DNA from 2 places in the Ferdinandcohnia sp. FSL W7-1320 genome. Region 2 is predicted to be linked to the other one. Evidence: predicted binding sites of a transcription regulator. Region 2 holds the regulator's gene; the other holds the start of a gene.
What was found. The regulator NrdR, encoded in region 2, represses ribonucleotide reductase genes. The targets are predictions, from matches to a motif close to AACACNATATATNGTGTT.

Region 1: the regulator NrdR is predicted to act here: its motif matches at 3,516-3,533, upstream of NST91_RS09315 (vitamin B12-dependent ribonucleotide reductase).

Annotation. Positions count from the first base shown of each region.
Region 1 is NZ_JBBPAM010000001.1:1,847,579-1,859,326, reverse strand. Features, by position in the region: gene NST91_RS09320 (patatin-like phospholipase family protein) at 1-610, opposite strand, end outside; gene NST91_RS09315 (vitamin B12-dependent ribonucleotide reductase) at 858-3,419, opposite strand; gene lipM (octanoyltransferase LipM) at 3,761-4,597, opposite strand; gene NST91_RS09305 (rhodanese-like domain-containing protein) at 4,722-5,123, shown strand; gene NST91_RS09300 (hypothetical protein) at 5,153-6,025, shown strand; rRNA gene rrf (5S ribosomal RNA) at 7,414-7,529, opposite strand; rRNA gene NST91_RS09290 (23S ribosomal RNA) at 7,593-10,524, opposite strand; rRNA gene NST91_RS09285 (16S ribosomal RNA) at 10,911-11,748, opposite strand, start outside.
Region 2 is NZ_JBBPAM010000001.1:1,529,327-1,541,074, reverse strand. Features, by position in the region: gene thrS (threonine--tRNA ligase) at 1-413, opposite strand, end outside; T-box leader at 592-825, opposite strand; gene ytxC (putative sporulation protein YtxC) at 912-1,763, opposite strand; gene dnaI (primosomal protein DnaI) at 1,883-2,812, opposite strand; gene NST91_RS07745 (replication initiation and membrane attachment family protein) at 2,828-4,231, opposite strand; gene nrdR (transcriptional regulator NrdR) at 4,586-5,044, opposite strand; gene NST91_RS07735 (cytosolic protein) at 5,135-5,518, opposite strand; gene speD (adenosylmethionine decarboxylase) at 5,628-6,008, opposite strand; gene NST91_RS07725 (glyceraldehyde-3-phosphate dehydrogenase) at 6,242-7,273, opposite strand; gene NST91_RS07720 (IS256 family transposase) at 8,597-9,766, shown strand; gene coaE (dephospho-CoA kinase) at 10,248-10,850, opposite strand; gene ytaF (sporulation membrane protein YtaF) at 10,878-11,513, opposite strand; gene mutM (DNA-formamidopyrimidine glycosylase) at 11,645-11,748, opposite strand, start outside.

The sequences.
Region 1 (11,748 bases), 320 kb from region 2:
GTTTTTTTAGCTTTTGTTCCTCATCAAAGAGCCATATTGGAAAGTTGGAGAGCACTCCTCCATCGACGACGATTGTGTTTCCTTGATAATCTTTTAATCGGACTGGTTCAAAAAAGTATGGAAGGCTACAACTCATCCGAACAGCTTTTGCCACCGGGAAAGTTTGGGGATGAATCCCATAGCGTTCTAAATCGTCGGGTAATACCATGATTCTTCCATTTGTTAAGTCCGATGCAATAATTCTTAATGATCCGGGAGGGAGGTTCTGAAACGTAACTACACCCTTTGCACGAAGCTTTTGATAGATCCATTTCTCCAACATATCCCCTTTGTATAACCCGAGACGCCAATAGAGGAGTAGCCACTTCGTTAAGGCTGTGTTTAACGGGGTCTTACGTTCATCTAAAAAATCGCTAAGGTCTAATTCTTCCATAAGATTGATAATTTCTTCACTTGTGTAACCAGCAGCTATTAAGGAAGCAATCAAGGACCCTGCACTGGTTCCCGCCAATCTTTTGAAACTAAAACCTTTTGCTTCGATAGCTTGATAAGCCCCTATTAGCGCAAAGCCTTTAATACCCCCACCTGAAAAAACACCATCAATAAACATCGTACCCCTCCCAATCAAATGCGCCTTGGCGTATTTGCGCCCAGATTTTTTCGAGCCTGCTCGAAAAACTTCCATTGAAAATCTGTGGCATCCGCCGGAGGCTGATTAACTTTATTCAGCTTCGGATGAATAAAGTTAATCAATCCCTTTATACATTTTTAATCGGATAGCTCGGGATTTAGTACGTGTGATTTTTTGAATATAAAAAAAGAAGGAATCCGTACAGGATTCCCTCTTTAGCATTTGATTACAATCCACATTTAAGTTGTGCATTACAGTTAGTACATGTGTTACATCCACCAAGGTCTTCTACCGTACCTTGACGGCAAACTGGACAAGTGTCGCCAACTTCAGAACCGATTGTAACATCAGTTTGACGTAAATCAATGACAGTATCCATTAGGACTACACGATTTTTTGGCTTTTCTTCTTCAGTTGTAACTTCAGCTTCTTCAAATGTGTTTTCTTCCGCCTTAAGCGTAAGAACTTGAGCATCACGGCTTCCATCTACGTATACTGTACCACCTTTTGCTCCACCTTTGTAGAGGCGCTCATATACAGCTTCTACTTGAGAAACAGTGTAGCCATTTGGTGCGTTAACAGTTTTACTGATTGAGCTGTCAATCCAACGTTGGATGACACATTGTACATCTGCATGTGCTTCTGGTGAAAGTTCCATTGCAGAAACGAACCAGCTAGGCAGGTTGTTAGGATCTGCTTCTGGGTGTTTATCTAAATATTCTTGAACGATATCCGCTTTTACTTCAATAAACTTACCTAAACGTCCACTTCTAAAATAAGAGAATGAGAAGTAAGGTTCTAAACCTGTTGAAACGCCAACCATTGTCCCAGTACTGCCTGTAGGAGCGACGGTTAATAAGTGTGAGTTACGAATTCCGTGTTGTTTAATGCCTTCTTTGATATCTTCTGGCATCTTTTGCATGTATCCAGTATTAATTAAAGCTTCTCTGATACGATTGCCATCCTCTAGTGAATTACCTTCTAAGAATGGGAAGCTGCCTTTTTCTTTTGCAAGTTCAATTGATGCACGATAAGCAGTTGTTGCAATTGTTTCGAACACTTCGTCAACTAACTTATTTCCTTCTTCAGAACCATATTCAGTTTCGCAATAGATAAGTAGGTCGTGTAATCCCATAACCCCAAGACCAACTCGGCGCTCACCTAATGCTTGCTTTTTATTTGCTTCTAAGAAGTATGGAGTTGCATCAATTACGTTATCCTGCATTCTTACTCCAACTTCAACAGTTTGCTTTAGTTTCTCAAAGTTAACAGTCTTTGTGTCTTTATCAACCATTTCAGCTAAGTTAACCGCTGCAAGGTTACATACTGAATAAGGTGCGAGAGGTTGCTCCCCACAAGGATTTGTTGCAACAACTTTTTGACCATAGCTTTGTGCATTAGTCATGTCGTTTGCATTATCGATGAAGAAAATTCCTGGTTCTGCAGCGTACGTTGCGCAGATATTGATTAAGTTCCAAAGATCTCTTGCTTTGATTTTACGGTACACACGTACTTTATGGCCAAGTTTTTCCCACTCACGTACGTCCCCAACCTTGTGCCATTCTTCATTGTAGATTTTCATTTCTTCTTCATTGTAGCTTTCAACATCCGGGAATTTAAGTTCATATAACCCGTCTTCTTCAACAGCTTGCATGAAGTCTTTAGTAATACAAACGGAAATGTTTGCACCCGTTAAGAACTCTGGATTATGAACACTGTAAGTTCCGCCAGTCACTATTTTTTGTTCAGCATCTTTAATGATTTTTTCACTAAAACCACCATAACCAGGAATTTGCTTGTAATTTACAATTCCTTGATACATTTGAATTTCCTGTTCCGTGAATGGAGTGAACTTTAGCTTTTCTTGAGCATATTTTTTAATTGTTGCATCTTGTGTATTTTCCATTAAATAACGAAGAATTCTTGGATTTTGCATCTTCGAAATGATGAATTCAATAATGTCAGGGTGATCAGATTGAAGCATGATCATTTGAGCTCCCCTGCGCGAACCACCTTGCTCAACTAGATGTGTAAGTTTCGCAATGTCATCAAGCCATGAAACGGAACCAGATGACTTACCGTTTACACCGCGTGCTAGTGTGTTGCGTGGGCGTAGTGTAGAACCGTTTGTTCCGACACCGCCACCACGGCTCATGATTTCCATAACCTGTTTTCGGTGCTCAGAGATACCTTCACGAGAATCCTGTACATATGGCATTACGTAACAGTTAAAGTACGTAACATCAGTATCCGCACCAGCTCCGTAAAGAACACGTCCAGCTGGAATGAAGTTTAGATTTACAAGCTCTTGATAGAACTTTTCAAACCATTCTTTGCGCTTCTCCTCCGTTTTCTCTACTGCAGCTAAACCAGTGGCATTTCTTTTTGCAATTTGCTCATAGAAAATTTCAAGAGGCTTCTCGATAACATCAAGTGAACGATTAACAATACCTGTCTCAATTTCTTCTGGCTTGTCCAACACGCCACGATACTCTTCTTCAACAAGCACCTGTGCTGTCTTCTGTTCCCAATCAATGTCAATGATGAAACCTAAACCACGAGCTGGAAACTTTGGATCTTCCTTGATTGTTAGAACAACAAAGTCACCTTCTGCCAGAGTAATTTTTTCGGTATCCTTAAATGTATACCGATCAAGCATTACGAGCCTTGATACGCCCTTGTGGGTAATCTTCATGTCCTCCGTAATTGGATGGACTTGAGGAAAAAGGCGTATATCCTGGTTCAGCCTTTCAACATTCATATTCATTTTTTCTAGCACAACAGTCATTCCCACATCTCCCTTTAAAATCTATTAATCTACATAAGGTTTATTTTTTATATGATAAAATTAAAGTACCATATATCTATTTGAAAGACAATAAAAAAATCAATATATAGTGTTAAAATAATTTTCGACACTACTATATATTGATTTTTAGATAAATAAAATCTTTTTTGTCAAACTGAAAATAGTATAAGATATAAAGTAAAACAGAGGAAAATCTAGGTAAACTAAATTATTTCATCTTTTTTGAAGAATTTTGTCGGTTGATTTTTCCCTTAAAAGAACAAACCTAATAATACCAAGGATAGGTCTTTTAGCCAAGTAAAAAACGACTAAAAAAGTCGTTATCGTTTAAAATTCCATTCATCTGTTTTATAGCGTTTCTCTGCAATCCCATGAACATAATCCAATTCCTCATCAGTCAAATGATAAGGTTCAAGTACTATATTTAGTCCTTCCTCAAAACCTTCTTTAAAAGCCTGTTTGGCTTCATCAATCGTAACCGGATTCTCCCTTAATGCATTGATTGCAACTGCTTTATTTTTAAAATTCCGTTGCATTCTTTCCCTTACACGCTCACTCGGATATTTAAATAGGTCAAATAATTTATCCTCATCTATATCTAGTAGAATTGATCCGTGCTGAAGAATGACACCCTTCTGTCTCGTTTGAGCACTCCCGGCTACCTTTCTTCCTTCGACAACAAGTTCGTACCAGGAAGGTGCATCGAAACAAACTGCAGAACGTGGATTTTTTAAGCCTTCTCGTTCTTCGCTCGTTTTTGGAACTGCAAAATAAGCATCGAGACCCAACTTTCGAAAGCCCTGTAAGATTCCTTCTGAGATAACACGATATGCTTCAGTTACCGTGTGTGGCATCTCAGGATGCTCTTCCGATACAATCACACTATAAGTTAACTCTTTATCATGTAGAACCCCTCTACCACCCGTTGGTCGACGAACAAAACCAAGACCATATTTTTTGACAGCTTCTAAATCGATTTCTCTTTCTACCTTTTGAAAATAACCTATTGAAAGAGTCGGTGGATTCCAGCCATAAAAACGAATGGTTGGAGGAATTTTACCCTCACTGTTCCAATCAAGCAATGCTTCATCTAAAGCCATATTAAACTCAGGGGAACAATCGCCTGAATCAATAAATCTCCATACCTCTTTTCCCATACTAAACCCTCTTTAATCAAAAATTATCAACCTCCCTTAGTCTATCAGAACAAAATTGAAATTCAAAATCAAATACTCCAGAGAATTCCTTTGATTCTTTTAAGTCACACGAATATAATAGAAAATGAGAGATAGAAAAAGGAGTAGATTGATTTTGGAAATACTTTTAATTGTTTTGGGTGCAATCATCGCATACGCTATATTTACATTCTTCTACCAGCGTAAAATCGTAACTGTTTTAACTGAGGAACAGTTCCGCGAAGGATATCGTAAAGCACAACTAATTGATGTACGTGAACCAAACGAATTTGACGGGGGTCATATTCTAGGCGCACGTAATATACCATTATCCCAAATGAAACAACGTTTAACAGAAATCAGACCTGATAAACCAGTCTACTTGTACTGCCAAAACACGGTTCGTAGTGGTCGTGCAGCCCAATTACTTCGTAGAAAAGGGTACAAAGACCTTTACCAACTTCAAGGCGGCTTTAAAAAGTGGTCAGGTAAAATAAAGAAAAAATAACCTATTCCATTTTTGGAGTAGGTTTTTTCATGTTATATAATAAACTATGGAAAGAAATAACTCGAGGTGATACATTGAACATTTCGAAAGGACTTTACCACACCATCTACCACCCAAGATTGGTGATCATCCCACTCATCGTTCATGTGATTCAAACTTTCATAGGAGTCTTAGGTATCTACTTTGGTTTTACCCTATTTTCTATTGATACCCAATTTCCCTATGCAATTCCGGTATTAAATAATGAGATTCTTTCTATATATGGACCCTATACTAACAACTGGCTACTAACTAGTATTGCTACCATAATAATGCTACTAATAAAAAGCTACGCGCTCAGCATGTATCTTGGAGCCATGAAATGCTTTTTAGAAGGACCTGATAATACATATTCAATATTAAAAATTGCACCCTATTATTTTAAAAGAATGATACAATTTTCAATACTCGAACTCCTATTATGTAGCATAATCTTTCAACTAACTCATACTTTTTGGCCATTAGCAATCATAGTTATTTTCGTTGTACTTATATTCTCATTAACTCCATACATAGTTGTATTAGAAGATACAACGGTTAGGGATGCGATTGTAAAATCACCCAAGCTATTGCTAACAAACCTTGGTGCCTTATTATGGATAGCACTAGTGTCACTAATCTTGACAATTTTACTAACAAGACTTCCTTTTGCAAATATGAAAGTCGAATATTACATTGTTTCACTTCTATATAGTTTTATTGGCACCACTATGATCTTTGCTGTCATGAATTGTTTATATAAAAGCATTTACACATTCAGTCTGCCTTTTAAGAAAGTTAAAAAATCGAGAAAGTATTTTCCGCCACTCTGGATTGCAGCACTACTTTTACCATTATTAGGGGCTTTGTTGGTTAACGGATAAGGGGAGGGTAGGGTGAGAACAGTTCAGTAGTTTTGTTATTAGCCCGCCCCTCTGTGTTAGTATCAATGGTAACATTGCCCTCCCATCTGTTGTAACCCTATCGTCAAACGGCATGATTTAAGCACTTTGAGTTACTCTTTTATTAAACTTTGAAAAAAGTTATAGCTGATTACTTTGCACGCCTTTTGTCCTTCTCAATTACAGAAACGGAACGAATAGCCCTTTACAGATATGATTTCCCCTAATTTTATCCAGTTGTTGCCTTCATTTTGATGCATACTGAGTTCGTATTTAACATTTTTTACCAGGAACGAACTTCTTTCTAATGTTTGCTGGTTTGGGGTTACCTAATTTTATCCAATTGCATACCTCTTTCTGGTGTTTACTAGTTTGGCTTTCCCTAATTTTATCCAGTTGCGTACCTCTTTCTGGTGTTTTCTAGTTTGACTTTCCCTAATTTTATCCAGTTGCGTACCTCTTTCTGGTGTTTTCTAGTTTGGCTTTCCCTAATTTTATCCAGTTGCGTACCTCTTTCTGGTGTTTTCTAGTTTAGATTTCCCTAATTTTATCCAGTTGCGTACCTCTTTCTGGTGTTTTCTAGTTTAGCTTTCCCTAATTTTATCCAGTTGTGTACCTCTTTCTGGTGTTTACTAGTTTGGCTTTCCCTAATTTTATCCAGTTGTGTACCTCTTTCTTTATATTACTGTTTAAAAAACTGTCACGCACCAACACAAACAAAAAAAGACCAACCACAATGGTTGATCTTTCATTTGCCTAGCGACGTCCTACTCTCACAGAGACAAAGTCCCAACTACCATCGGCGCAAGAGCTTACCTTCCGTGTTCGGTGGTCGGCTTCCGATGAGCGGCAGATTTCTGCGTCAGCTGCACTCGACTCCAATCCTCATGTACATAGTACATTCCGGTTGTCGCTCCCTTGCTTCCTTGAACTCTTTGCTCCTCGAAACCCGACCTATTCTATTTTATTGTCTTATTCCCGTAAAAAACCTTCTTTTACACCACAAAACCTTTCGGCTTTGAAAAAACAAAAAAAGACCAACCATAACGGTTGATCTCTTAATTGCCTAGCGACGTCCTACTCTCACAGGGACAAAGTCCCAACTACCATTGGCGCAAGAGCTTAACTTCCGTGTTCGGTGGTCGGCTTCCGATGAGCGGCAGATTTCTGCGTCAGCTGCGCTCACTCCAATCCTCATGTACATAGTACATTCCGGTTGTCGCTCCCTTGCTTCCTTGAACTCTTTGCTCCTCGAAACCCGACCTATTCTGTTTTTTATTCTTATTTCCATCAAAATCGCCTTTAACACCATAAAACCTTTCGGTTTTTGAAAACAAAAAAGACCAACCATAACGGTTGATCTCTTAATTGCCTAGCGACGTCCTACTCTCACAGGGACAAAGTCCCAACTACCATCGGCGCTGAAGAGCTTAACTTCCGTGTTCGGTATGGGAACGGGTGTGACCTCTTCGCTATCGCCACTAGACTATGTTGAAAGATTCATTCTTTCAAAACTAGATAACGTATTTACATTCATCTTCGAAGTATTTTGGTTAAGTCCTCGATCGATTAGTATCAGTCAGCTGCACATGTCACCATGCTTCCACCTCTGACCTATCAACCTCGTCATCTTCGAGGGATCTTACTAGTTTAACACTATGGGAAATCTCATCTTGAGGGGGGCTTCATGCTTAGATGCTTTCAGCACTTATCCCTTCCACACATAGCTACCCAGCTATGCCCTTGGCAGAACAACTGGTACACCAGCGGTGTGTCCATCCCGGTCCTCTCGTACTAAGGACAGCTCCTCTCAAATTTCCTACGCCCACGACGGATAGGGACCGAACTGTCTCACGACGTTCTGAACCCAGCTCGCGTACCGCTTTAATGGGCGAACAGCCCAACCCTTGGGACCGACTACAGCCCCAGGATGCGATGAGCCGACATCGAGGTGCCAAACCTCCCCGTCGATGTGGACTCTTGGGGGAGATAAGCCTGTTATCCCCGGGGTAGCTTTTATCCGTTGAGCGATGGCCCTTCCATGCGGAACCACCGGATCACTAAGCCCGACTTTCGTCCCTGCTCGACTTGTAGGTCTCGCAGTCAAGCTCCCTTGTGCCTTTACACTCTACGAATGATTTCCAACCATTCTGAGGGAACCTTTGGGCGCCTCCGTTACTTTTTAGGAGGCGACCGCCCCAGTCAAACTGCCCACCTGACACTGTCTCCAAGGCCGATAAGGCCTTCGGGTTAGAATTTCAATACAGCCAGGGTAGTATCCCACCGATGCCTCCACCGAAGCTGGCGCTCCGGCTTCCAAGGCTCCTACCTATCCTGTACAAGCTGTACCAAAATTCAATATCAGGCTGCAGTAAAGCTCCACGGGGTCTTTCCGTCCTGTCGCGGGTAACCTGCATCTTCACAGGTACTATAATTTCACCGAGTCTCTCGTTGAGACAGTGCCCAGATCGTTACACCTTTCGTGCGGGTCAGAACTTACCTGACAAGGAATTTCGCTACCTTAGGACCGTTATAGTTACGGCCGCCGTTTACTGGGGCTTCGATTCAGAGCTTCGCTTGCGCTAACCCCTCCTCTTAACCTTCCAGCACCGGGCAGGTGTCAGCCCCTATACTTCGCCTTGCGGCTTCGCAGAGACCTGTGTTTTTGCTAAACAGTCGCCTGGGCCTATTCACTGCGGCTCTTCAGGGCTATGCACCCTAAAAAGCACCCCTTCTCCCGAAGTTACGGGGTCATTTTGCCGAGTTCCTTAACGAGAGTTCTCTCGATCACCTTAGGATTCTCTCCTCGCCTACCTGTGTCGGTTTGCGGTACGGGCACCATTTACCTCGCTAGAAGCTTTTCTTGGCAGTGTGGAATCAGGAACTTCGGTACTATATTTCCCTCGCCATCACAGCTCAACCTTACGGTAAGCGGATTTGCCTACTTACCAGTCTAACTGCTTGGACGCACATATCCAACAGTGCGCTTACCCTATCCTCCTGCGTCCCTCCATCGCTCAAACGGTAAAGAGGTGGTACAGGAATATCAACCTGTTGTCCATCGCCTACGCTTTTCAGCCTCGGCTTAGGTCCCGACTAACCCTGAGCGGACGAGCCTTCCTCAGGAAACCTTAGGCATTCGGTGGATGGGATTCTCACCCATCTTTCGCTACTCATACCGGCATTCTCACTTCTAAGCGCTCCACCAGTCCTCACGGTCTGACTTCACGGCACTTAGAACGCTCTCCTACCATTGTTCGTAAGAACAATCCACAGCTTCGGTGATACGTTTAGCCCCGGTACATTTTCGGCGCAGAGTCACTCGACCAGTGAGCTATTACGCACTCTTTAAATGGTGGCTGCTTCTAAGCCAACATCCTGGTTGTCTAAGCAACTCCACATCCTTTTCCACTTAACGTATACTTTGGGACCTTAGCTGGTGGTCTGGGCTGTTTCCCTCTTGACTACGGATCTTATCACTCGCAGTCTGACTCCCGAGAATCAAGTCTTTGGCATTCGGAGTTTGACTGAATTCGGTAACCCGATGAGGGCCCCTAGTCCAATCAGTGCTCTACCTCCAAGACTCTATACTCGAGGCTAGCCCTAAAGCTATTTCGGAGAGAACCAGCTATCTCCAAGTTCGATTGGAATTTCTCCGCTACCCACACCTCATCCCCGCACTTTTCAACGTGCGTGGGTTCGGGCCTCCATTCAGTGTTACCTGAACTTCACCCTGGACATGGGTAGATCACCTGGTTTCGGGTCTACGACCACGTACTATTTCGCCCTATTCAGACTCGCTTTCGCTGCGGCTCCGTCTCTTCAACTTAACCTTGCACGGGATCGTAACTCGCCGGTTCATTCTACAAAAGGCACGCCATCACACATAAATGTGCTTTGACTACTTGTAGGCACACGGTTTCAGGTTCTATTTCACTCCCCTCCCGGGGTGCTTTTCACCTTTCCCTCACGGTACTGGTTCACTATCGGTCACTAGGGAGTATTTAGCCTTGGGAGATGGTCCTCCCAGCTTCCGACGGGATTTCTCGTGTCCCGCCGTACTCAGGATCCACTCAAGAGAGAACGAAGTTTCGACTACAGGGTTGTTACCTTCTCTGACGGACCTTTCCAGGTCGCTTCGTCTACTTCGCTCTTTTGTAACTCCGTATAGAGTGTCCTACAACCCCAAGAGGCAAGCCTCTTGGTTTGGGCTATCTTCCGTTTCGCTCGCCGCTACTCAGGAAATCGCGTTTGCTTTCTCTTCCTCCGGGTACTAAGATGTTTCAGTTCCCCGGGTCTACCTTCTCTTACCCTATGTATTCAGGTAAGGATACTGCCCCATTACGAGCAGTGGGTTTCCCCATTCGGAAATCTTCGGATCAATGCTTACTTACAGCTCCCCGAAGCATATCGGTGTTAGTACCGTCCTTCATCGGCTCCTAGTGCCAAGGCATCCACCGTGCGCCCTTCATAACTTAACCTATTTCGGCTTCGATAAGCTGCGAATTTCTTCGTTGACTCGCTTTCTCCGCTGCTCATGCACCCTAAAGTGCACTCCGCTGCTCGAAAACTCGTCGCCTCGAACTTCTTGCTTCTCGTGCGCCTTCAAGTTTTAAAGAACTTTTACTACTTCAATGAATGTTTTGTTACGTTATCTAGTTTTCAAGGAACGAAGCTACTGACTTCAATCACATCGTGATCAAACATCAGTGAGTAATCTTCATGCAGCTTTGCACTGAGGAATCAATCATCTTCGATTAACCTAGCAGACGCAAGTGCAATATTGAAAGCACAAAAAAGCACTCTCAAAACTGATCACAATACAAAGCGTCTTTTTATGAAGTTCGTAGAACTTCAGTTTCCTTAGAAAGGAGGTGATCCAGCCGCACCTTCCGATACGGCTACCTTGTTACGACTTCACCCCAATCATCTGTCCCACCTTAGGCGGCTGGCTCCTTGCGGTTACCCCACCGACTTCGGGTGTTACAAACTCTCGTGGTGTGACGGGCGGTGTGTACAAGGCCCGGGAACGTATTCACCGCGGCATGCTGATCCGCGATTACTAGCGATTCCGGCTTCATGCAGGCGAGTTGCAGCCTGCAATCCGAACTGAGAATGGTTTTATGGGATTGGCTTAACCTCGCGGTTTCGCTGCCCTTTGTACCATCCATTGTAGCACGTGTGTAGCCCAGGTCATAAGGGGCATGATGATTTGACGTCATCCCCACCTTCCTCCGGTTTGTCACCGGCAGTCACCTTAGAGTGCCCAACTGAATGCTGGCAACTAAGATCAAGGGTTGCGCTCGTTGCGGGACTTAACCCAACATCTCACGACACGAGCTGACGACAACCATGCACCACCTGTCACTTATGTCCCCGAAGGGAAAGCTCTATCTCTAGAGATGGCATAAGGATGTCAAGACCTGGTAAGGTTCTTCGCGTTGCTTCGAATTAAACCACATGCTCCACCGCTTGTGCGGGCCCCCGTCAATTCCTTTGAGTTTCAGTCTTGCGACCGTACTCCCCAGGCGGAGTGCTTAATGCGTTTGCTGCAGCACTAAAGGGCGGAAACCCTCTAACACTTAGCACTCATCGTTTACGGCGTGGACTACCAGGGTATCTAATCCTGTTCGCTCCCCACGCTTTCGCGCCTCAGCGTCAGTTACAGACCAGAGAGCCGCCTTCGCCACTGGTGTTCCTCCACA
Region 2 (11,748 bases):
TGGATTTCAAGATTTTCATTTATGATCTTTTTCATTTCTTTTTCGATTTCAGGCAGATCTTCAGGTGTTAATGATTTTTCCATATCAATGTCATAGTAAAAACCATTTTCAATAACTGGCCCTACACCAAGCTTAACATCCTTGTATAGGCGTTTAATTGCTTGAGCCATAAGGTGAGCTGTACTGTGTCGCATGATTTCTAATGCTGCATCAGTATCTTGGGTAATGATTGCTATTTCACCATCTTCATGAATTTCAGTTCGTAAATCAATCTCTTTTCCATTAAACTTACCAGCGATTGACTTTTTCTTTAGGCCTGGGCTGATTGATCCTGCAATATCTTCTGTTGTTGTTCCTTTAGGAAACTCCTTCACTGCTCCGTCTGGGAATGTAATTTTTACTACATCTGACATCAGTTTTCAACTCCTTTTAAATTAAAAGCACAAGGCGCGCATCCTTAGGCTACAAGTATAAGATTAGCGCCGACAGAAGGTGCCTTTTTCCTTCTGAAGCGATTTGCTTAGACCCGAGAGCCGATGGCGCCTTGGGCTAGATATAAAAATGTGAAAATAAAAAATACCCGTCCCCAAAAAAAGGGACGAGTATATGTATCGTGGTTCCACCCTTGTTTCCACTCGAGAAAAATCGAATGGCTCAAGAAACAAATAACGGTTATCCCGTCAGTAATTACAACTTTGATAAACAAAGGTTCACTACTGAAGTTTAGAGGTGGTAAAAGTATCATTCGTGTTAGGAAGCTTCCAGCCTTGGCCTCCCTCTCTGAAAACCGTAATTATACAATCGTGTCCTCATCATAACTTTTAAATTATAGACTACTCATTCATGAGTATTTGTAATATGTAGGTATTATAGTCTTATTTAAAAGTTAAATCAAGGGCAGTTCGTATATTTCATATTTTTTTTGCTTTCTGCCGTGTGTTTTCAAAGGACTTCTTCGTGTAAATTGTGACATTCTCTAAAAAAATATTGTGGATGGTCTGTACCATTCCATTATCAATCTGGTCCGTATAAATTGAAATTGACTTCGGAGCAATTGATACTAATGGTGCCAATACTGCAGAATCAATGTACAAGGGCTGGTGTAGGATTAGTTTTCGATCAATATATTTAAACAATTCATCTCGCTTAATTTCAGTAAACTCATGATTATAAAAATAAAATTGCTCATCATGTAAAATATGTAATTGTTCAAGCTTTGGTTCTCGCTTCTCTCTAAATTCCCTCAGTCCTTGAATAAATGTTTGATACTCCTGCTCAAGCTTGTATTCATCAATAGCAGATTCGATTATTTGCAATAATGCCTCATTATACGACCGCATGCGAAACTTTAAAAATGATTCAAACGAGAAAGAAATAGGAATTTCCATAAAATCGTGAAGCGCTTCCTCTATCAGTTGTTCCCGCGGCACGACATCTTGAACCCCTGGGATATCAGGGTTATTCCCATCCATCAATCCTTTGGCAATTTCTAATATTTGCTTCTTCTCTTCATAATCGGTAAAGTAAAATAAATTTTCAATGTAATCAAGAATCCAATTGTCCTCTTTGTTATGAATGATAAACTCGGCCATTACCGGAATGACCACAACCTGAACTGCATATTGTATTTTCTCTGAAATGAAAACAGACACGACATTCTCCTCATCATTGACAACTTCTATGTAATCTATAGAAAGAGCTTTTGCCTTTGCAACTAAGCCCTTATACATTTTTTGTGCATCTGTTATTTCTTGGAAATGCATTTCAATCAAGCTAGTCCCCCCATTTCACCAATACCATTACCCTGTTACATGTATATGGTGAATCGGACAACTTTAGAATAAAAAAATTGGCTTTCTCTTTTTCGAGAAAGCCAATTCGATTAGTATCGTCTGTTTTTTCCTTTAAGTTCAACTGGTTTTGCTAAATATTTGATTCGTTCCATGATTCGAGCAGCTTTGACCTTTTCCTCTTCACCACGTTGCGTATATGATAAATGGTGTTCAAGACCTTTAAAATCGAAATTTGATGTAAAGAAGGTCGGTAAGTTTTCAAGCATACGGTATTGCAGGATACTACCAAGAATATCGTCACGCATCCAACTAGACATCGATTCTGCACCAATATCATCTAGCATTAAAACTGGTACTTTTTTAACTGCATCAATTTTTGAATTGATTGATTGGTCCTGTAAGGAACCTTTTAACTCCCTCATAAATTCTGGTACATACACAAGCATCGAAGAGACCTTTTTCTGAGCTAGTCCATTTGCAAGGGCTCCTAAGAAGTAAGTTTTCCCAATTCCAAACGAACCGTGTAAATATAATCCCTGCATCCGTTTGCCAGGTTCATAGTGGTCGAGAAATTCCTGAATTAAAAGAATTGCATCTGACCGTCCTTCATCAAATTCTAGAGATTCGAGGGATGCATCAAGGATATCTTTTGGAACATACATACTCTTAATTAAAGATTTATATTTAATCTGTTCATCGTGCATTACCTTTTTCGGACATCTTTCATAGCTTAATTCAATTGAGTTACCTTTAAGTTCAAGATGAGGATGAAAGCCCTGTAGCATATTTTTACACGAATGAAGGCTTTCACATTTATTACATTCCTTGCTTTGATTGATATATTCGTAAAGCTTAACAAGACTTCTATTAATCGTATCATTAGTAATTTGATCCTGATGTGCGTTTATAAAGTCTCTTACCTCAGAATGGTTTAATACCTCATGTTTAATTTGTTCATATCGCTGCTGAAAGCCAGCATGATTTGAAAGTTTTTTCAAAGAATCCTGAATCGGTTTCATATCCTCACCCCCATCTTATTGGTTATTCTTTTTTAATCTTTCTTCAAACAGACGTTTCTTCTCTTCAAAGGAAGGACTTGATGCATTTTCCTTTGCTTTTTCCTTTTTTGGAGTTTCTTCTTTTGTACCTTCATCCTCTTGTTTTAACCAGTCAGGTAATAACTCTTTGCGAATCGGTTGTCTTTTATATTTATTTGTCTTTTTATCTGCAGTCCAATTATGCTTTTTGGCCGTCTCCATTGCATCCTTAACTGTCTTTATATTTAATCTTGCCCAGTTACTTGCAATGGTTTCGATATAAGACTTTGTTAATCTCATATCCGATTTTAACATGACATAATATAACAGTACATTCACAACACCTGGAAGTAAGTTTTGACGGAACATCACATCTTCTATAATTTTCAATTCAGAAACAGAAGGCTGTGACCCTCCAGATACATCGATTAAAAACTCTTTTGGTGAGATTCTTTCCAGTTTCTGAATTAATTCTTCTTCCTTTGTTTGAGGAACTTTGTTTACCATTGTTTGATTTGGTAATGGTTGAACCCTTTCTGTTAAATTAGGTAATTCATTACCAGTTTCAAATTGATACCAGTCTCTTGAAGCCTTTCTTAATTTTTCGATATCAATTTTTTCGTTTGGATCAAAAGCACTCATAACAATCCCCTGCATCTCAACCGGATCGATTCCATAAAGAAAAGAAAGCTTAGTGATTGCTTCTCTTACTCTAGGTGTAATGGCATTTCTCGGAATCATTACATCTGAAAGACCTGCAAAAAACAAATCGAAATTAAAGATTTCGTTTTCGATTACAAGCTTTTTCTCATGACTACGATCCATGTATTCTGTATTGTCATCACGTTCAAGATTGCTTTTCATTTCATCACTAATCGATGAAATCATTTTCGAGACTTGAGCAGAGGCAAATACCTCATTAAATGCTTTCGTAATCGGTTTATATGAATCTAAATCAGGTTCATGATCTGAAAAGAACTGCTTGAGTTTAAAAAATTTACCTTTTCCTAATCTGTTATACAAATAAACATTAAGAACACCATCTGTAAAAAAAGCTCTAGGTGAGAGTGGTGCCTGCAACTCATAGATAAAACTCCTAGAATGCTCATCGGATTTTACAAATGTTTTTAATAAGCCGATACCTTCAAGCTTTAATCGTTCTTGATAAATATCCTGTAGATTCGTTTGTAACAGTGCCATTAACGTATAATGGGTACTTTCCTCTCCCCATAGTCGGTTTTGCTCCAACTCACTCCACAAAGTCATATATAGACTGAAGGCTTTCATTCCAATAAGAGGTTGGTAAAGCAAAGATACAATTTTCCGGTCATAATCATGCAAAAGGTCAGCAGAATGCACAATATAACGATCAACTGGTACTAATTCCTTCCAATGCTCCATTTCATCAAAGCCTTCCATTTTTATAGGATGTCAAAAAAGTCGGCCGAAAAGGACACATCGAATTTCTGCGTAAACTGCTCCAAGTACATTGTGAATAACCTGGTTATGTGCTTGCGTCTACTAGATTATTCACGATGACAATTCCTCAGCGCAAGGCTGCAAGGGAGTTAACTCAAGCAGTTACTCGCGCCGGTACTCGGGAGCTCGCGACGCCTTGAAATTACGACGCACAGGACGTGCTAGTGTCGACAAAACATGAGGCCGTAGCGTTTTTGTCGACGTGGTCCTTTTTAACCTCATTTTTGAACACGCATTTATAGTTCAAAAAAGAGCTTAACACGTATCTTAAGCCCTTTAGCGTTCTCTTTTTATTAATTCCTTTAATTCATCGATAAAAACATTTATATCTTTAAATTGGCGGTAAACTGATGCAAAACGAACATACGCAACTTCATCTACCTTTGCCAAATGGTTCATTACATATTCACCAATAATATCGCTATTGACCTCTGCAATCCCTTGACTACGTAGTTCCTTTTCAACGTCATGAGTGATATCCTCTAATTGTTTCAAGGAAACTGGACGTTTTTCACACGCTTTAATTAGCCCCCGCAGCATCTTTTCCCTGCTGAACTCCTCGCGGGTACCTTCTTTTTTAACCACAATCAAAGGAATTTCTTCCACTTTTTCAAATGTCGTAAACCGATACTGGCATTTTTCACATTCTCGTCTTCTACGGATTGAACGACTATCATCAACTGGGCGTGAATCCAAGACTCTCGTTCCATTATGTTGACAAGTAGGGCATCTCATTCGTAACAACTCCCTTCTTAGGAGATCTCTATGTATTCATATTATAAGAAAGATTTTCATTGGACAAGGGGTTCTCATCATAAATCCGACTTATGAATCTTTTTTACCTATAAGAGGAAGTTCTTTATCTAAGCGTTGATATAAATTCATAATGACTTTTTTACTGTAGCCAAAGTCTATAGGTAATAAAAGTGTTTCGGTTGTAACCGCGAAGTCAATCGCTGTTTCAAACGGTCTTACAGAGACAACAGTTGCAACCACAAAGGCTTTTCTTCCTTTTTTTATTGAAATGCTTATTTCCCCTCGTTCTTCTGATACAGAGTTAATATGGTAACCATCTAAATGATTAATAACCTTTTTTACAGCATCAATCGCCTTTTTATTTGTTGTTTTATAATAATGACTTCTTAACTGCTCGTCCGAATGTTTGTCTCTCGTCTCGCTGTGATTAGAAAAAAACGTTTGCAATCCCATTAGTTCCACTCCCTATTTTTATCTATATAAATGAAAATTACTGTTCTAAATGTAAAAAAGAGGTGTAATTTATACACCTCTTTCTATTTTAGTTGATTCTTATTTATTTTTAAAGTACTTTTACTTGTGCTGGCTTTACTTGTACTGGTCCCATACCACGTGGAAGTTCAATATTCTCGCGTGTTTGTGCACCAAGTGCCTCAGCAATATAGTCTGCAGCAATATTCGGATCTAAATCTCCACATGTGTACACATCTATACTTGCGTATCCATGTTCAGGAAAACTGTGAATCGTTAGATGTGATTCAGAGATGATAACAACACCACTAACTCCCTGTGGAGCAAATTTGTGAAAAGCTACTTCACGAATTTCTGCACCTGACTTTAGTGCCGCTTGAACAAAAGTTTCTTCAATACCTTGCATGTCGTTTAATTTTTCAAAATCGCAACCCCATAATTCAGAGATTACATGACGTCCCATAGTTTCCATAATTTAATTGTTCCCCCTCTTACCATAATTTCGATGAGTTCTTCGCGTAAAGCATGAGCATAACTACCACGGGGGAAAGTTAGTCCAGAGAGGTCCTAACCCTTTAAGTAGCTACAAAAGCATAAGCTTTTAAGAAGTTCACGAAAACTAGTATACTAAGTTTATATACATTTAGCAATACGTTTTATTAAACTAAATAATAAAACCTTCCCACAATTGGGAAGGTTTTTGATTTAACCGACTTTTGCTTCAGTTTTTTGGATAATTTTTTCGCCAACAAATTTGACTAAATCTACGACTCTACAAGAATATCCCCATTCATTATCGTACCAAGCTAATACCTTTACCTTACGCTCACCTATGACCATTGTAGATAACCCATCGACAATAGACGAATGTGGATTTGTATTAAAGTCAATGGAAACTAATGGTTCAGTCGTAAAATCCAAGATCCCTTTTAATGCCCCAACGGATGCAGTTATAAAAGCCTCATTAATTTCTTCAATCGTTACATCTCGTTCAACATCTACAACTAAATCAACTAAAGAAACATTAGGAGTTGGTACACGTAATGCCATTCCATGTAATTTTCCTTTTAGTTCTGGCAATACAAGTGATAATGCTTTTGCCGCTCCAGTCGATGTCGGAATAATAGATTGTGCACAAGCTCTTGCTCTTCTTAAATCTTTATGTGGATTATCGATATTTTTTTGGTCATTTGTATAAGCATGAACTGTTGTCATTAAACCGTTCACAATTCCAAACTGCTCGTTTAAAACTTTTGCAACTGGTGCTAAGCAATTTGTTGTACAAGAAGCGTTTGAAATGATTGCATGATTTTCATGATCATATTTGTCTTCATTTACACCCATTACAATTGTAACATCCTCATCCTTACCAGGTGCAGTTAAGATGACTTTTCTGGCACCAGCCTGTAAATGAAGGCTCGCTTTTTCCTTTGAATTAAATTTTCCTGTTGCCTCAATCACAATATCTATATTTAATCTTTTCCAAGGAAGCTCTAAAGGATCACGGGAGCTAAGAAGCTGAATACGCTTACCATTCACCAATAATGAGTCGTCCTGTGGAATGATTTCCGCATCGAACTTACCATGGTTTGTATCATATTTTATTAGATGTGCTAGTGTGTCCGCAGGGTAGCTTGCATTGATAGCGATTATTTCTAAAGTATCATCCATAATTGCTTTTCTAAATACCATTCTTCCAATACGGCCAAATCCATTGATTGCGATTCTTGGCTTCATCAAAACCCCTCCACGATATATGTTATACTTTTTGTTGTTATTTTCTACGATTAGTATAACACATTAAAATAGATATGTAACACTTTAATTCATTTTTTTATAAAATTGGTCATTTATACGTCCTTTAGGCTATTTCATATGGTTATTTGACCTAGGTAAATAAGGTATCTTGTATAAAGATATAGACTCCAAATTGAGTACAAACAAACTCATTCTGTAAACAGAATAATAATAATAAAACTCATCTTAAAATATTAGTCTGGATAGTCTTCGGACAAGAGAAGGTCAAAACAGCATGGGTGCATCGGGGGCGGATAGATGCACAGGGGAGGTGCTAAGTCAGTGGGGCTTTGTTCGAAGTGGAGGTATCTCCGGACACAGGAGTGCAATATATGCGAGAATGGGTCAAAAGTTGAGAGATCTTCGGACAATGGATGGATAAATTTGCGCACTGGTGTCGGAACTTGAGGCTGCTTCAGACAATTGGTTGCTATTTTTGCGTTGCTTTGTCCGAAGTTGCGCTATCTTCGGACAATGATTAGCTAAATCTCCTTAGTCGTGTCTAAAGTTGTGCTAGCTTCAGACAAATAGTATCCAAATATGCGCGGCTGTGGCCGAAGTTATGCTATCTTCGGACAATGATTAGCTAAATCTCCTTAGTCGTGTCTAAAGTTGTGCTAGCTTCAGACAATGAATTGCTAATTCTGCTCGGACGTGTCCGAAGTTCAGCTAGCTTCAGACAAAGATTAACTAAATATGCGCAGACGTGTCCGAAGTTCAACTAGCTTCAGACAAAGATTAACTAAATATGCGCAGACGTGTCCGAAGTTCAGCTAGCTTCGGACAATGATTAGCTAAATCTCCTTAGTCGTGTCCGAAGTTGAGGTAACTTCAGACAAAAAATGGCTAAATTAAGCGACTTTGTCCGAAGTTGTGCTAGCTTCAGACAATGAATTGCTAATTCTGCTCGGACGTGTCCGAAGTTCAGCTAGCTTCGGACAAAGATTAGCTAAATCTGCTTAGTCGTGTCCGAAGTTGTGCTAGCTTCGGACAAAGATTAACTAAATCTGCACAGACGTGTCCGAAGTTCAGCTAGCTTCAGACAAAGATCAACTAAATATGCGCAGAAGTGTCCGAAGTTCAACTAGCTTCAGACAAAGATTAACTAAATATGCGCAGACGTGTCCGAAGTTCAGCTAGCTTCGGACAAAGATTAGCTAAATCTGGATTAAGTCCATATAATTGTGTAAAAAGAAAAAGAGTCAAATCAATTCCATTTGGCCACAATGTTATCAGCGACGAAAACATTAGGAGGAATTAATTTTGACTCAACTTCAGTTTACCCTAAATTTGGACAATTTAAAAGATGCTGTTATGAACTCTAATATCGAAGCGGTTACTAAAGCTTCCATAGTCTTAGTACTGAATGAAATAATGGAAAAAGAACGTGATGAACACTTACAAGCAAAAGCTTATGAACGAACAGTTACTCGTCGAGATTACCGAAATGGTTATTATGAACGTGATTTACTATTATCTAACGGACGAATTACTTTGCGTGTTCCTCGTACACGTGAAGGTGACTTTTCTCCATCTATATTTGAAAAGTATGAACGAAGCGACCAAGCTTTTGTTCTTTCTATGTTAGAGATGGTTATTAATGGGGTATCTACTGGAAATGTTACGAAGGTTGTAAAGCAACTCTGTGGAGAAAATGTATCGAAATCCTTTGTGTCATCACTTACAAAGAAACTTGAACCAATCGTTAATCAATGGGCAAATCGACCATTAAACGTCATGTACTATCCGTATATTTTTGCAGATGCCATGTACATAAAGGTTCGTGAACATCACCGTGTTGTTTCAAAAGCAGTTTATATTGCTACTGCTATTAATGAAAAAGATCAAAGAGAAGTTATTGGTCTAAAAGTAGATCATGTAGAAAGTTTTGATGCTTGGCAAAGCTTTTTCAAGGATTTAAAGTCACGCGGGTTACAATCACCTAAGCTAGTTATATCAGATGCTCATGAAGGGTTAAAAAAGGCTATACAACGTGAATTTATTGGAACCTCATGGCAAAGATGTACTGTACATTTCAAGCGTAATATAATAGGTGATCTTCCAAAAAAAGATATGGCACAGGTAATCTTTGATTTAAAAAGAATATTCAGTGCTATGACTAGAGAAGATGCTTGCGCGTTTAAAGAAGATTTTATTAAGAACTATCGAGATAATTCTAAACTAAAAAAAGCAATACAAATCTTAGAAGAAGGCTTCGAAGATGCCATCCAATACCTAAATGAACCATGTTCATACCACACTTATATACACAGTACAAATTCATTGGAGCGGTTGAACCAGGAAGTCCGGCGAAGAGAAAGAGTAATAAGAATTTTCCCTCACACTCAATCTGCCTTTCGCTTAATTGGAGCCATATTAATGGATTATCAAGAAAAGCAAGTTATGAAAAAGCTGCCAATCAAAAAAAGATAGTACGCGAAGCGAGCGAAATTTGTATGGGTAGGAAGGGGGTACCCCCTTCCTACCCATACAAATTAATTTCTTAACACAAGTAAATCTAATAACCTGATAATTATTGTTAGCCATAGAATTAATTTTACACAAAATTATGGACTTGACTTAAATCTGCTTAGTCGTGTCCGAAGTTGTGCTAGCTTCAGACAAATAATAGCTAAATCTGCGCGGACGTGTCCGAAGTTCAGCTATCTTCAGACAATTATTAGCTAAGTCTGCTTAGTTGTGTCCGAAGTTGTACTATCTTCAGAAAAGGGGTGGCTAAGTCACCACAGCTGTAGCCGAAGTTAAGATATATGCTATAAAACCACGCTCTAAACGATAATTTACTAACAAAAAATGAAAGCGTGAATTCGTTTATGAATTCACGCTAAATAAAAATGTTATGTTTGTACCCTAATTGAGAACCCGTTAGATTAGACATACACCTGTGTCTTCGCTATATTTTAACTCCCCATTGCTTGCAAATTTTGTGTAATTGATCCTTTGTGGACTCAATTGTACCGTTGTTATCAATTACAGCATCTGCAAGTTGAATTTTATCTTTAAGCGGCATTTGTGATTGGATCCTAGCTTCTGCTTCCCCCATGCTGAGATTATTTCGATTCATTAGGCGTGCTAATTGTGTCTCATAATCAACATAAACTAATAGGGTTCGATCAACTAATGCAGTTAACTTACTTTCAAATAACAATGGAATATCCAATATAACCGTTTCTTCTCCATTGCTAAGGTGTTCTTCTTTTTCTTTCAGCATTTGTTTTCGAACAGCGGGATGAACAATTGAGTTTAATAACAATCGTTTGTCTTCATTGAAAAAGACGATCGATCCTAATTTTTGCCTGTCAATCGTCTCATCAGGTAATAGAATGTCCTTGCCAAATGATTGAACAATTTGTTCATATGCTTCTTCTCCAACCTCAACTACTTTACGTGCAATAACGTCTGCATCTATAACTACAATTCCAGCTTCTTTGAACAACTGGGATACTGTACTTTTTCCACTTGCAATTCCACCTGTTAATCCGATTGTTAATGCCACGTTTCTATTCTCCCTATTGCAATTTTTTTAGAATTTCCATATACCAATTAAAATCAGTAAGATTCCCGGTAAAAATGAAAATTTTTGTACCCATCTTTTCTTTGAAAAAACAGCACCGCTTTTTATACCTGTATAAACAAAAAGCGAGCTCATTACGGCAACCAGTAAAGCCATTACCAACGGAGAAAATCCTAATAAAGCAGCACCAATTCCTGCACCAAAAGCATCTAGAGAAAGGGCAAACCCTAGTAAAAATGCTTCAAAACCGGTAATCGTTCCTGACTTATCAAGGTCAGCTACCATTGGCTTTTTCAAAATATTGATAACAAGTCCAAGTGATTTTATTTCAACTTTCACTAATAGTTTTTCTTCATTTTGTTCAGATGCTTGGGAAGTTGGTCGAAAAAACTGAACCAATACCCAGACACCAATTAACATGAGTACAATACCACCTAGTCGATCAGCGATTGCAGGTGATAGCAATAACTCAATAGACTTTCCTAATCCCATGGCGGCTGCCATCGTTACTGCTGAACAAAATGCGATTGTAATGATTGATTTAAAAGGTATTTTCATCTTCCTCATACCATATGTGAACCCAACACTAAAACTATCTAAGCTTACTGCAAATGCTAATAAAACAAGTGATGCCAATTGGGACATCTCACAAAGTCTCCTTCCTATCGATTGCTAAGATAGTATATGGAGAGAGCCCATTCCATGTGAAATGTCCTTTGGCAGTCAAAAGTCGAAAGAAAATGATGGATCGAATTTCACTGCATGCTTACTATACATTATTTGGTTTTCGTTTTATTTCTTTGGCATTTTGGACAGAAATGGGTGCCCCTGCCACCAACAACTGTTTTTTCAATCTCTGTTCCACATGTTTGACATGCTT